2 regions of the Pseudoclavibacter endophyticus genome follow, and region 1 is predicted to be linked to the other one. Evidence: riboswitches for the same ligand, from Rfam matches in the RefSeq annotation. Region 1 holds a riboswitch; the other holds the start of a gene.
What was found. Region 1 has a riboswitch for thiamine pyrophosphate ahead of F8O04_RS09115 (YkoF family thiamine/hydroxymethylpyrimidine-binding protein). Riboswitches for the same ligand answer to the same signal wherever they lie in the genome.
Positions count from the first base shown of each region.

Region 2: linked by a shared signal. The riboswitch ahead of F8O04_RS13120 (ECF transporter S component) and the one ahead of F8O04_RS09115 (YkoF family thiamine/hydroxymethylpyrimidine-binding protein) in region 1 are both predicted to bind thiamine pyrophosphate.

Region 1 covers NZ_WBJY01000001.1:2,035,330-2,040,202, reverse strand. Annotated here, with positions in the region: gene F8O04_RS09125 (CE1758 family FMN-dependent luciferase-like monooxygenase) at 17-1,270, shown strand; gene F8O04_RS09120 (flavin-containing monooxygenase) at 1,285-2,451, shown strand; TPP riboswitch at 2,570-2,678, shown strand; gene F8O04_RS09115 (YkoF family thiamine/hydroxymethylpyrimidine-binding protein) at 2,744-3,415, shown strand; gene F8O04_RS09110 (ECF transporter S component) at 3,412-4,200, shown strand; gene F8O04_RS09105 (ABC transporter ATP-binding protein) at 4,190-4,873, shown strand, end outside.
Region 2 covers NZ_WBJY01000004.1:39,671-44,543, forward strand. Annotated here, with positions in the region: gene glgX (glycogen debranching protein GlgX) at 1-1,189, opposite strand, end outside; gene F8O04_RS13115 (hypothetical protein) at 1,351-1,755, shown strand; TPP riboswitch at 1,799-1,907, shown strand; gene F8O04_RS13120 (ECF transporter S component) at 1,956-2,651, shown strand; gene F8O04_RS13125 (ABC transporter ATP-binding protein) at 2,729-4,171, shown strand; gene F8O04_RS13130 (energy-coupling factor transporter transmembrane component T family protein) at 4,216-4,873, shown strand, end outside.

The DNA of each region.
Region 1 (4,873 bases):
CGTTAGGAAGCAGCCCATGCAGTTCGGCCTCATGTCCGTGAGCGACGTCACCCGCAACCCCGTCACCGGCGAGACGCCGAGCGAGGCGGAGCGCATCGACGCCGTCATCCAGATCGCCAAGAAGACGGAAGAGGTCGGCCTCGACGTCTTCGCGATCGGCGAGCACCACAACCCGCCGTTCTTCTCGTCATCACCCACGACCCTGCTTGCGGCGATCGCCGCGAGCACGTCGCGGCTCATTGTGACGACCTCGACGACCCTCATCACGACCAACGACCCGGTACGCATCGCGGAGGAGTACGCGATGCTGCAGCACGTGTCGAAGGGGCGCATGGACCTCATGCTCGGCCGCGGCAACACGGCGCCCGTCTACCCCTGGTTCGGGCAGGACATCCGCCAGGGTCTGCCGCTCGCGATCGAGAATTACGACCTGCTGCACCGGCTCTGGCGTGAGGACGTCGTCGACTGGGAGGGGAGGTTCCGCTCGCCACTGCAGGGATTCACCTCGACGCCGCGCCCGCTCGACGACGTGCCGCCGTTCGTGTGGCACGGGTCGATCCGCACGCCCGAGATCGCCGAGCAGGCCGCCTACTACGGCAACGGGTTCTTCGCCAACCACATCTTCTGGCCCACGCAGCACTCCCTGCGCCTGATCGAGTTCTACCGGCAGCGGTTCGAGCACCACGGTCACGGCACCGCGAAACAGGCGATCGTCGGGCTCGGCGGGCAGACCCACATCGCGCGCAACTCGCAGGACGCCTACCGGGAGTTCCGCCCCTACTTCGACGAGGCCCCCGTGTACGGCCACGGGCCGTCGCTCGAGCAGTTCAGCAGCCAGACGCCCCTCGCCGTCGGCAGCGTGCAAGAGGTGATCGACAAGATCCTGACCTACCACGATGCGTTCGGCGACTACCAGCGCCAGCTGTTCCTGCAAGACCACGCGGGCCTGCCCCTCGGCATCGTGCTCGATCAGCTCGAACTGCTCGGCGGCGAGGTGGTGCCGGTCGTGCGCAAGGAGCTCGAGTCGCGGCGCGACCCCGAGTCGGCGCCCGCGCCGACGCACGAGCGCCTCGTGCGCGCCAAGTACGGCGACACGACTCCCCGCCAGCCGCGGCCGCAGGCCAACCGCGGCGACAACGTGACGGGCGGCTCGCCCTACCTCGACACCGACGAGGTGCGGGCGGCGCGCGAGGCGGAGTCGGCGGGAGCTGCGCGGACGGGCGCTGAGGGCGCCGACCCGGAGGCGGGCGCTGCGAGCGCCGGGGACTGAGCGGACGAGCGAGAATGACCACCGTCGCATCCGCCGAGCCCGTGCGGCGCGCCGTCGTCATCGGCGCCGGCCAGGCGGGGCTCGCCGCGGCGCACCACCTGCGGCGCCGCGGTTTCACACCCGGTGTCGACCTCGAGATCCTCGACGCCAACCCGACACCGGGCGGTGCATGGAGCCACCGGTGGGACGCGCTCACCTTCGATGACGCGCACGGCATCCACGATCTGCCGGGTTTCCCGGTCGGCGAGGTCGATCCGTCCGAGCCCGCGCGCGAGGTCGTCAAGCGCTACTACGGCGACTACGAGGCGCGCGAGGGACTCCGCGTCCGCCGGCCCGTGCGCGTGACGGCCGTCGAACGGCGTGAGGGCGGCGGTTTTCTCGTCCGGGGCGTGTCCCGCGGCGAGGGCGGAGCCGTGTCCGGGGGGTCGACCGCCGACGGCGCCGGGGGAGTGACGCTCGGGTCGGAGCGGGACGCCGTGATCGTCATCTCGACCGACGTGGTCATCAGTGCGACCGGGACGTGGGACAGCCCGTTCGTCCCGTCGCACCCAGGACGATTCGAGGGGCGTCAGCTCACGACGCGAGACTTCGTCTCGCCCGACGAGCTCATGGGCGAGCGGGTGCTCGTGGTCGGTGGAGGCGCGTCGGCCGTGCAGTTCGTGCTCCTGCTCGAAGCGCACGGCGTCGACACCGTGTGGTCGACGCGCCGGCCGCCCCAGTGGATCGACGCGTCGTTCAATCCGGAGTGGGGCCGTGGCGTCGAGGAGCGCGTGCGGGTTAAGACGCATCGCGGCCTGCCGTCGGGTTCGGTCGTCTCGAACACCGGGCTCGCGCTGTTGCCGCGTTACCGCGCGGGCATCGAGCGGGGCGTGCTCGTCTCGCGCGGGCCGATCCGGCAGCTCACCTCGGGCGGGGTCGACTTCGCCGACGGCTCGCACGAGGAGGTCGGCGCGATCCTCTGGGCGACGGGCTTCCGCCCATCGCTCGGCCATCTCGCCCCGCTCCGCGTGCGCGAGCCGGGCGGCGGCCTCCTCGTCGGGGAAGACGATGTCACGGTCGTGCGCGAGCCCGGCCTCTTCGTGGTCGGCTACGGTGCGAGCGCGTCGACGCTCGGCGCGACACGAGCCGGGCGCCGGGCGGCGCTCGCGGCGGGCCGCATCACGGCGCCCGCCGCCGCGTGACCGATCTCGGTGGGCGTCGCGCACACGAGTCCGAGGAGTGGGCCGTGGGGCAATCGTCCACGGGATCGGTCAGCTCGTCGCCGCCGCCTGTGACCGCGTCGCGCCCGTGCTAACGTGTCCGGCACTGCACGGGAGCCCGGTGAGCTGGGCTGAGAGGGAGTACTCGAACTCCGACCGTTGAACCTGATCCGGGTCATGCCGGCGAAGGAAGCGAGCTCAGGCGCGTCCACGACCCTCGTGGCGTCCTTCCGTGTAGCGGGTGCACCGGCACCGCCGACACACGGGAGGAACCATGACCGACACCGCCACAACCGCCGCGGCGGCCGATCCGACGCCGGAGCAGCTTCAGGCCGACCCGCTGCGATTCGGCGTCGGGGCGCGCATCACCGTGGCCGTCATGACCGACGCGTATATCGAGACCATCACCGATGCGCTCGGCGCACTGGACACGCAGGGCCTCGTCGTCGAGACCGGCGACGTGAGCACGTATCTGGGCGGCGATGAGGCGAGGCTGTTGCGCGCCGTGACCGATCTTGCCGAGTCCATCGCCGCATCCGGCCATCACGCCTCGGTCGCCCTGCACCTCTCGCGCGGCTGCCCCGGCGAGGCCGTGTGCGAGGCGCCGGGCGGGGCCGGAGCCAGGTCCGTCGAGGCTCCGGCGCCCCGGGAGACGGGGCGGTATGCCGCGGCGGAGTGGGCGCTGTACCCACTCGCCGATCAACCGGTCGCCGACGGCGTCGAGCCGGACCACATGCGAGACATCTCCGCCGCGATCGAGCTCGCGCGCGACAACGGCACGTTCCGCGGCTCGGCGCACTTCGTCACCCGTCTCGAAGGCGACCTGGGCACCGTGCTCGGCACGATCTTCGCGGGATGGACGATGGTGGGTCGCACGGTGCAGCACGTCACCTGCCACGCCACCATCTCGCTCAACAGCCCGAGCCACACGGAGGCGTCGGCATGACCCGCCTCGCGGGACGCGCGCCCCGCCTGCAGCTGCGCGATATCGTGCTCATGGTCATGCTCGGCGCCGTCTTCGGCTTCCTGTACTGGGCGCTCGTGCAGGCGTGGAACGCGCTCGCGGTCGCCATGGGGCCGGCCGGCGACCTCGCCCAGCACGTCGTCTTCGGCGGATGGTTGCTCGTCGCCCCGATCGCCGTGGCGATCATTCGCCGCCCTTTCGTCGGTGTCATCGCCGAGGTGATCGCCTCGATCATCGAGGTGGTCTTCCTCGGATCGCCCGTCGGCGCTCCCCTCCTGCTCGCCGCTCTCCTGCAGGGCGTCGGCAGCGAGCTTCCGTTCGCGGTCACACGGTACCGGCGCTTCTCGTGGCTCCTGTTCGCGATCTCGGGAGCCCTCGGCGCGTTGCTGGTCTTCGGGTACTCCGCGGCGCGCTACGACTGGTGGGGACAGGACATCCTGCTGCTGCGCCTCGGCATGCAGATCGTTTCGGGCATCGTGCTCGGCGGGCTGCTCGCCAAGGTCATCGTCGACGCGCTTGCCCGCACGGGGGTGCTCGACGAGTTCGCCATTGGCCGGGCCGGCCACACGCCCCGCACCACCGCCCGGCGCGGCGGCCAGGCGAGCGCGAGCTCGAGGCGCGCCGAGGCCGCGGCCGAGGTCGCTGAGGCCGAGACCGCGATCGGCGCGGAGGCGGAATCGGGCGACTCGGCGGCCCCGCCCCGCCCCGTGGGCCCCGCCGCGAGCGCGGACGATGCGGCGGACCGGACCCTGCGTGATGGGCGATAGCTCGGTGCCCGTCTCGGCGCCGACGCAGCGCGAAGCGGTGGCAATCGAGGGGCGCGAGCCGCCCGTCGCGGCGATCGACACCCGCGGTGCATGGGCCGAGTTTGCGTCGGGCGACGGCGTCGGCCCCGTTTCGTTCTCACTCGCACCGGGTGAACGGATGCTTGTGCTCGGTCCGTCGGGATCGGGCAAATCGACGCTGCTCCGGATGCTCCACGGCGCCGTCCCGCATGCGATCGCGGCGGAGACGGGTGGGTCGGTTCGCCTCGTGGGGCGCGACGTGGGCGCGGTGACGGTCGCCGGGCTCGCCGACGTGCTCGGCGTCGTCGCGCAGGATCCCGAGTCGGGCGTCTGCCTGCCCGACGTCGACGACGAAGTCGCCTTCCCACTCGAGAACCTCTCGGTCGACCCGGCGAGCATCGGGCCGTCCGTTGACGCGGCGCTCGAGATGGCGGGCGCGCGCCACCTCGCCGGCCGTCGTACGGGGGAGTTGTCGGGGGGCGAGCTCCAACGCATCGCGCTCGCGGCCGCGGTCGCGGCGACGCCCGAGGTGCTGCTCCTCGACGAACCCACCTCGATGCTCGACGCCGAGGGCATCGATGCGGTCCGCGCCGCCATCGATTCGGCCTGCGTCACGACGGGTGCGAGCTGTGTGCTGGTCGAGCATCGCCTCGAT
Region 2 (4,873 bases), on a different contig from region 1:
ACTGCGGGGGGAAGTTCCCCACCTGGTAGCCACCAGGCCCCACATCCCAGGGCTCGGCGATGAGCTTCACCTGCGAGACCACCGGGTCCTGCTGCACGAGGTCGAAGAACGCCGAGAGCTTGTCGACGTCGTGCAGCTCGCGCGCGAGCGTCGAGGCGAGGTCGAAACGGAAGCCGTCGACGTGCATCTCGGTGACCCAGTAGCGCAGTGAATCCATGATGAGCTGCAGCGAGTGCGGGTGGCGCATGTTGAACGAATTGCCCGTGCCCGTGTAGTCGGTGTAGTAGCGGAGGTCGTTCGGCTCGAGCCGGTAGTACGCGGCGTTGTCGATGCCGCGGAAGCTCAGCGTCGGGCCGAGGTGGTTGCCCTCCGCGGTGTGGTTGTAGACGACGTCGAGGATGACCTCGATGTCGTTGGCGTGCAGGGCCTTCACCATTCCCTTGAACTCCTGCACTTGCTGGCCGAGGGAGCCCGAGGAGCTGTACTCGTCGTGGGGGGCAAGGAAGCCGATGGTGTTGTAGCCCCAGTAGTTGCGCAGCCCCTTCTCGAGCAGCGTGGCGTCGTGCACGAACTGGTGTACCGGCATGAGCTCGATGGCGGTGACGCCGAGCCGCTTGAGATGCTCGATGATCGCGGGATGCGCGATGCCGGCGTACGTGCCGCGCTGCTCCTCCGGGATGTCGGGGTGGAGGGCCGTGAGGCCCTTGACATGCGCCTCGTAGATAAAGCTGTCCTGATACGGGGTGCGCGGGGCGCGGTCGCCCGACCAGTCGAAGAACGGGTTGACGACGACCGACCGCTTCATGTGGGGAGCCGAGTCTTCGTCGTTGTAGCTGTCCGGAGCGCCGAAGTCGTAGCTGAACAGCGAGTGGTCCCAGACGAGTTCTCCGGTGATCGCCTTCGAATACGGGTCGAGCAGCAGCTTTGACGGGTTGTTGCGCTGACCGCTCGGAGGGTCGTAGTCGCCGTGCACGCGGTAGCCGTACTGCTGCCCTGGCTGCACCTGCGGCAGGTAGCAGTGCCACACGTACGCGTCCTGCTCGTGCAGCTTCACTCGCGTCTCGGTGCCCTCGGTGTCGAAGAGGCAGAGTTCAACTTTCGTCGCGGCTTCACTGAAGAGGGCGAAGTTGGTGCCGGTGCCGTCGAACGTTGCTCCCAGGGGATAAGCCGATCCGGGCCAGCTCTGCATGAAACCTCCAGTGATTGGGATGCGGTGGTGGGGCGACCGACGCACTAAAGCTACCCGACGGGTTGCCGCCGGGGCGCAGCGGGCCCGCAAGACGCGAAACGGGCGCGCATGGGCCGTAGATGCACAGGCACCGTTCGCGCCACCTGCCTAGCATGGTGCCCATGGCAGGCATCAACGAGCAGCTTCTCGACAATCTCAAGCGCATGGGCGTGCCCATGGCCTACGGCGACAAGGTTCAACTCGGCAGCGCCGAGGTCATTCCGGTCGCGATGGCCACTCTCGGCTTCGGCGGCGGCGAAGGTCAGGGCGACTTCGGCGGCAAGTCCGGCGGCTCGGGCGGCAGTGGCCAGGGTGCCGACGACTCGGGCAGCGACGCGTCCCACCGGGGCGGCAACGGTGCCGGGATGGGCGGCGGTGGTATGAGCGTGCCGATCGGCGCGTACATCAACGACGAGTTCGGCACCCGCTTCCAGCCGAATGTGATCGCCCTGCTCGTCGCGGTGTTGCCACTTGCGCTGGTCGCAGGCTGCACGCTGCCGCGGCTCGTCAAGGCGCTGAAGAAGTAGCACCGTCAGGCGGGCCGTCGCGACGACGCGGAGTCGGCTAGCATTGCGGCAACACGGGAGTCCGGCGTACCGGGCTGAGAGGAAGGCTGCGGCCTTCGACCGTCGAACCTGATCCGGGTCATGCCGGCGCAGGGAGGCACTTCTCCGGGCTTCGCGCCGCGAGGCTCGACCCGTGCACTTTCACAGAGAAAGAGCACGCCATGCGCACCGATGACTCATCGACGAATCCGTCCAACCACGGCGACGCGACCGCATCCGCCGCCGCGCCATCCGCATCTCCGGGCCCCCGGCCAGGCGCGGGCACCGCGCACGCCGCTGCCCCGCGTCGGCGGTGGCGCACCGTTGACATCGTCGTCGCGGCGGTGCTCGCGGTCGCGTGCGGCCTCCTGTTCTGGCTTTGGGGCCAGCTGTATCGCGGTGTCGGCGCACCCGTCGAGGCGATCCTGCCCGGCTTCCAGGGCATTCTCGGCGGGCCGTGGTTCATCGGCGGCGTCCTCGCGGGCCTCATCATCCGCAAGCCGGGCGCGGCCTTCTTCGTCGAGGTGGTCGCCGCGTCGGTCAGCGCCCTCGTCGGCACCGAGTGGGGCGCGCTGACACTGGTCAGCGGTATCGTGCAGGGTCTCGGCGCGGAGCTGGCATTCGCCGCCTTCCGGTACCGCCGCTTCACGCTGCCCGTCGCCATGCTCGCCGGTGCGGGCGCAGGCGTGGCCGCCGCGATCACCGACAACATCGTCTGGTACGTGGGCGCCGGTCCCGCGTTCATGGCGATCTACTCGGTCTCCGTCATCACGTCCGGTGCTCTGCTCGCGGGCATCGTCAGCTGGCTGCTGTTCAGGGCCATCGCCGCGACGGGGGCGCTCAGGCGTTTCGCCTCCGGTCGTGAGGGTCGCTCCTGACCGGCGCGCGCATCCGTGCCGTTGATTGGGGCTGGCGGCATGCCGGTGGGGATGCACCGGCGGTCGCCGGCCTCAGCCTGACGATCGAGCCGGGCGAGCGCGTACTTGTCGTCGGCGCCTCCGGTGCCGGCAAGTCGACACTGCTCGCCGGGATCGCCGGCGTGCTCGGCGACGACGAGGACGGCGACGAGACCGGCATGCTCACGATCGACGATGTTCCGGCCCGCGAGGCTCGCGGCGCGTGCGGGCTCGTGCTGCAAGATCCCGACTCGCAGGTGATGCTCGCCCGCGTCGGCGACGACATCGCCTTCGGCTGCGAGAACCTCGCCGTCCCCCGAGACGAGATCTGGCAGCGGGTCGCCGTGGCGAAAGCCGCCGTGGGGCTCGATGTGCCGGACGAGCATCCGACGAACGCCCTGTCGGGCGGGCAGCAGCAGCGACTCGCGCTCGCGGGAGTGCTCGCGATGCGGCCCGGGGCGCTGCTGCTCGACGAACCGACCGCGAACCTCGACCCGTCAGGCACCCGCGACGTCGTGGCTTCCGTCCGGCGCATCGCCGACGACGGCGGGCTCACGGTCGTCGTCGTCGAGCACCGTGTCGACGTGTGGGCGCCCCACGTCGACCGGCTCGTCGTGGTCGGACCAAGCGGCATCGTGCACGACGGCCCCCTCGAGCGCGTGGTCGCCGAGCACGGCGACGAGCTGGTTGCCGCCGGCGTGTGGCTGCCCGGGCGGCCCGTCGAGATCGCGCCTCGGGCCCGCGCGGAATCGCGGGCCCAGGGTACGGACGGCCAGGCGCCGGAGACCCCGTCGTCTCCGGGCGAAGCCCTGCTCGAGGCGCGTGATCTCGAGATCGGCTGGCGCGGCGCGGCCCCGTTGCAGCGCGACCTTAACGTGACGGTCAGGTCGGGGCACCTGCTCGCGATCGTGGGCCCGAACGGCTCTGGCAAGTCGACGCTCGCGATGACGCTCGGCGGGCTTCACCCACCCCTCGCCGGCGAGGTGCTCGCCACGCCCGCGCTCGCCGAAGGTCTCGGTGCCGACGTGCGGTCGTGGCGGTCGAAGCACCTCATCACGCGAATCGGAACCGTGTTCCAGCAGCCGGAGCACCAGTTCGTCGCCCGCACGGTGCGCGACGAGATCGCCGTCGGGCTCCGAGCTCTGCGCCGCGACCGCGATGATGTCGACGCGCGCGTCGACGACATGCTGCGCGGCCTCGGGTTGGTGGAGCTGGCCGACGCCAGCCCATTCGAGCTGTCGGGCGGTCAGCAGCGTCGGCTGAGCGTCGCCACCGTGCTCGCAACGCGGCCGCGGGTCATCGTGCTCGACGAGCCCACCTTCGGGCAGGACCGGCGCACCTGGCGCCACATGGTCGACCGGTGCGCGGCGTTGCTCGACGACGGGTGTGCGATCGTGGCGGTCTCGCACGACTCGCGGTTCGTCGCGGCCCTCGCGAGCGAGACACTCGAGCTGGCACGCATCATGGATGCAGGGGGCCAGGCGGCCCTGAGTGTCGCGTGACCGGGCCTGCTCACGCGCGCTCCCCTGAGCCGGCGCCGGCGCCGGTGCCCCGGACCGGGGATGACCAGGGTGACACGGACGCGAGCTCGCACGTCGTCCCGCCCCGCGCATCCGGCATCGGCGGTGCGAACCCCGTCGCGAAGCTGGGCGCGGCGCTGTTCCTCGCGGCCGTCCTCCTGCTGTCGATCGACTGGGTTTCGGCGACGATCGCGCTCGCACTCGAGCTCGTGCTGTTCTGCTTCGCAGGGCTCACGCTGCGGCGGTTCTTCCTGCGCACGTGGCCCGTGCTCGTCGCGGCGCCGCTCACGGGCGTCACGACGCTGCTCTACGGTCGGGCGTCGGGCGAGATGCATCTGCAGTGGGGGCTCGTGCAGATCTCCGACGGGTCGATCGATCTCGCGATCGCCACGTGCATCCGCGTGCTCGCGATCGCGCTGCCGGCCGTCGTGCTCTTCATCACGATCGATCCGACCGATCTCGCCGACGGGCTCGCTCAGGTGGTCCGCCTCCCGCACCGATTCGTGATCGGCGCGCTCGCGGCGTTCCGGCTCGTCGGTCTCTTCGTCGACGACTGGCGAGCCATGTCGCTCGCGAGGCGCGCGAGAGGGCTCGGCGACCAGCACGTGCTGCGTCGGTTCCTCGGAATGGGCTTCGCCATGCTCGTGCTGTCGATCCGTCGTGGAACCAAGCTCGCGACCGCGA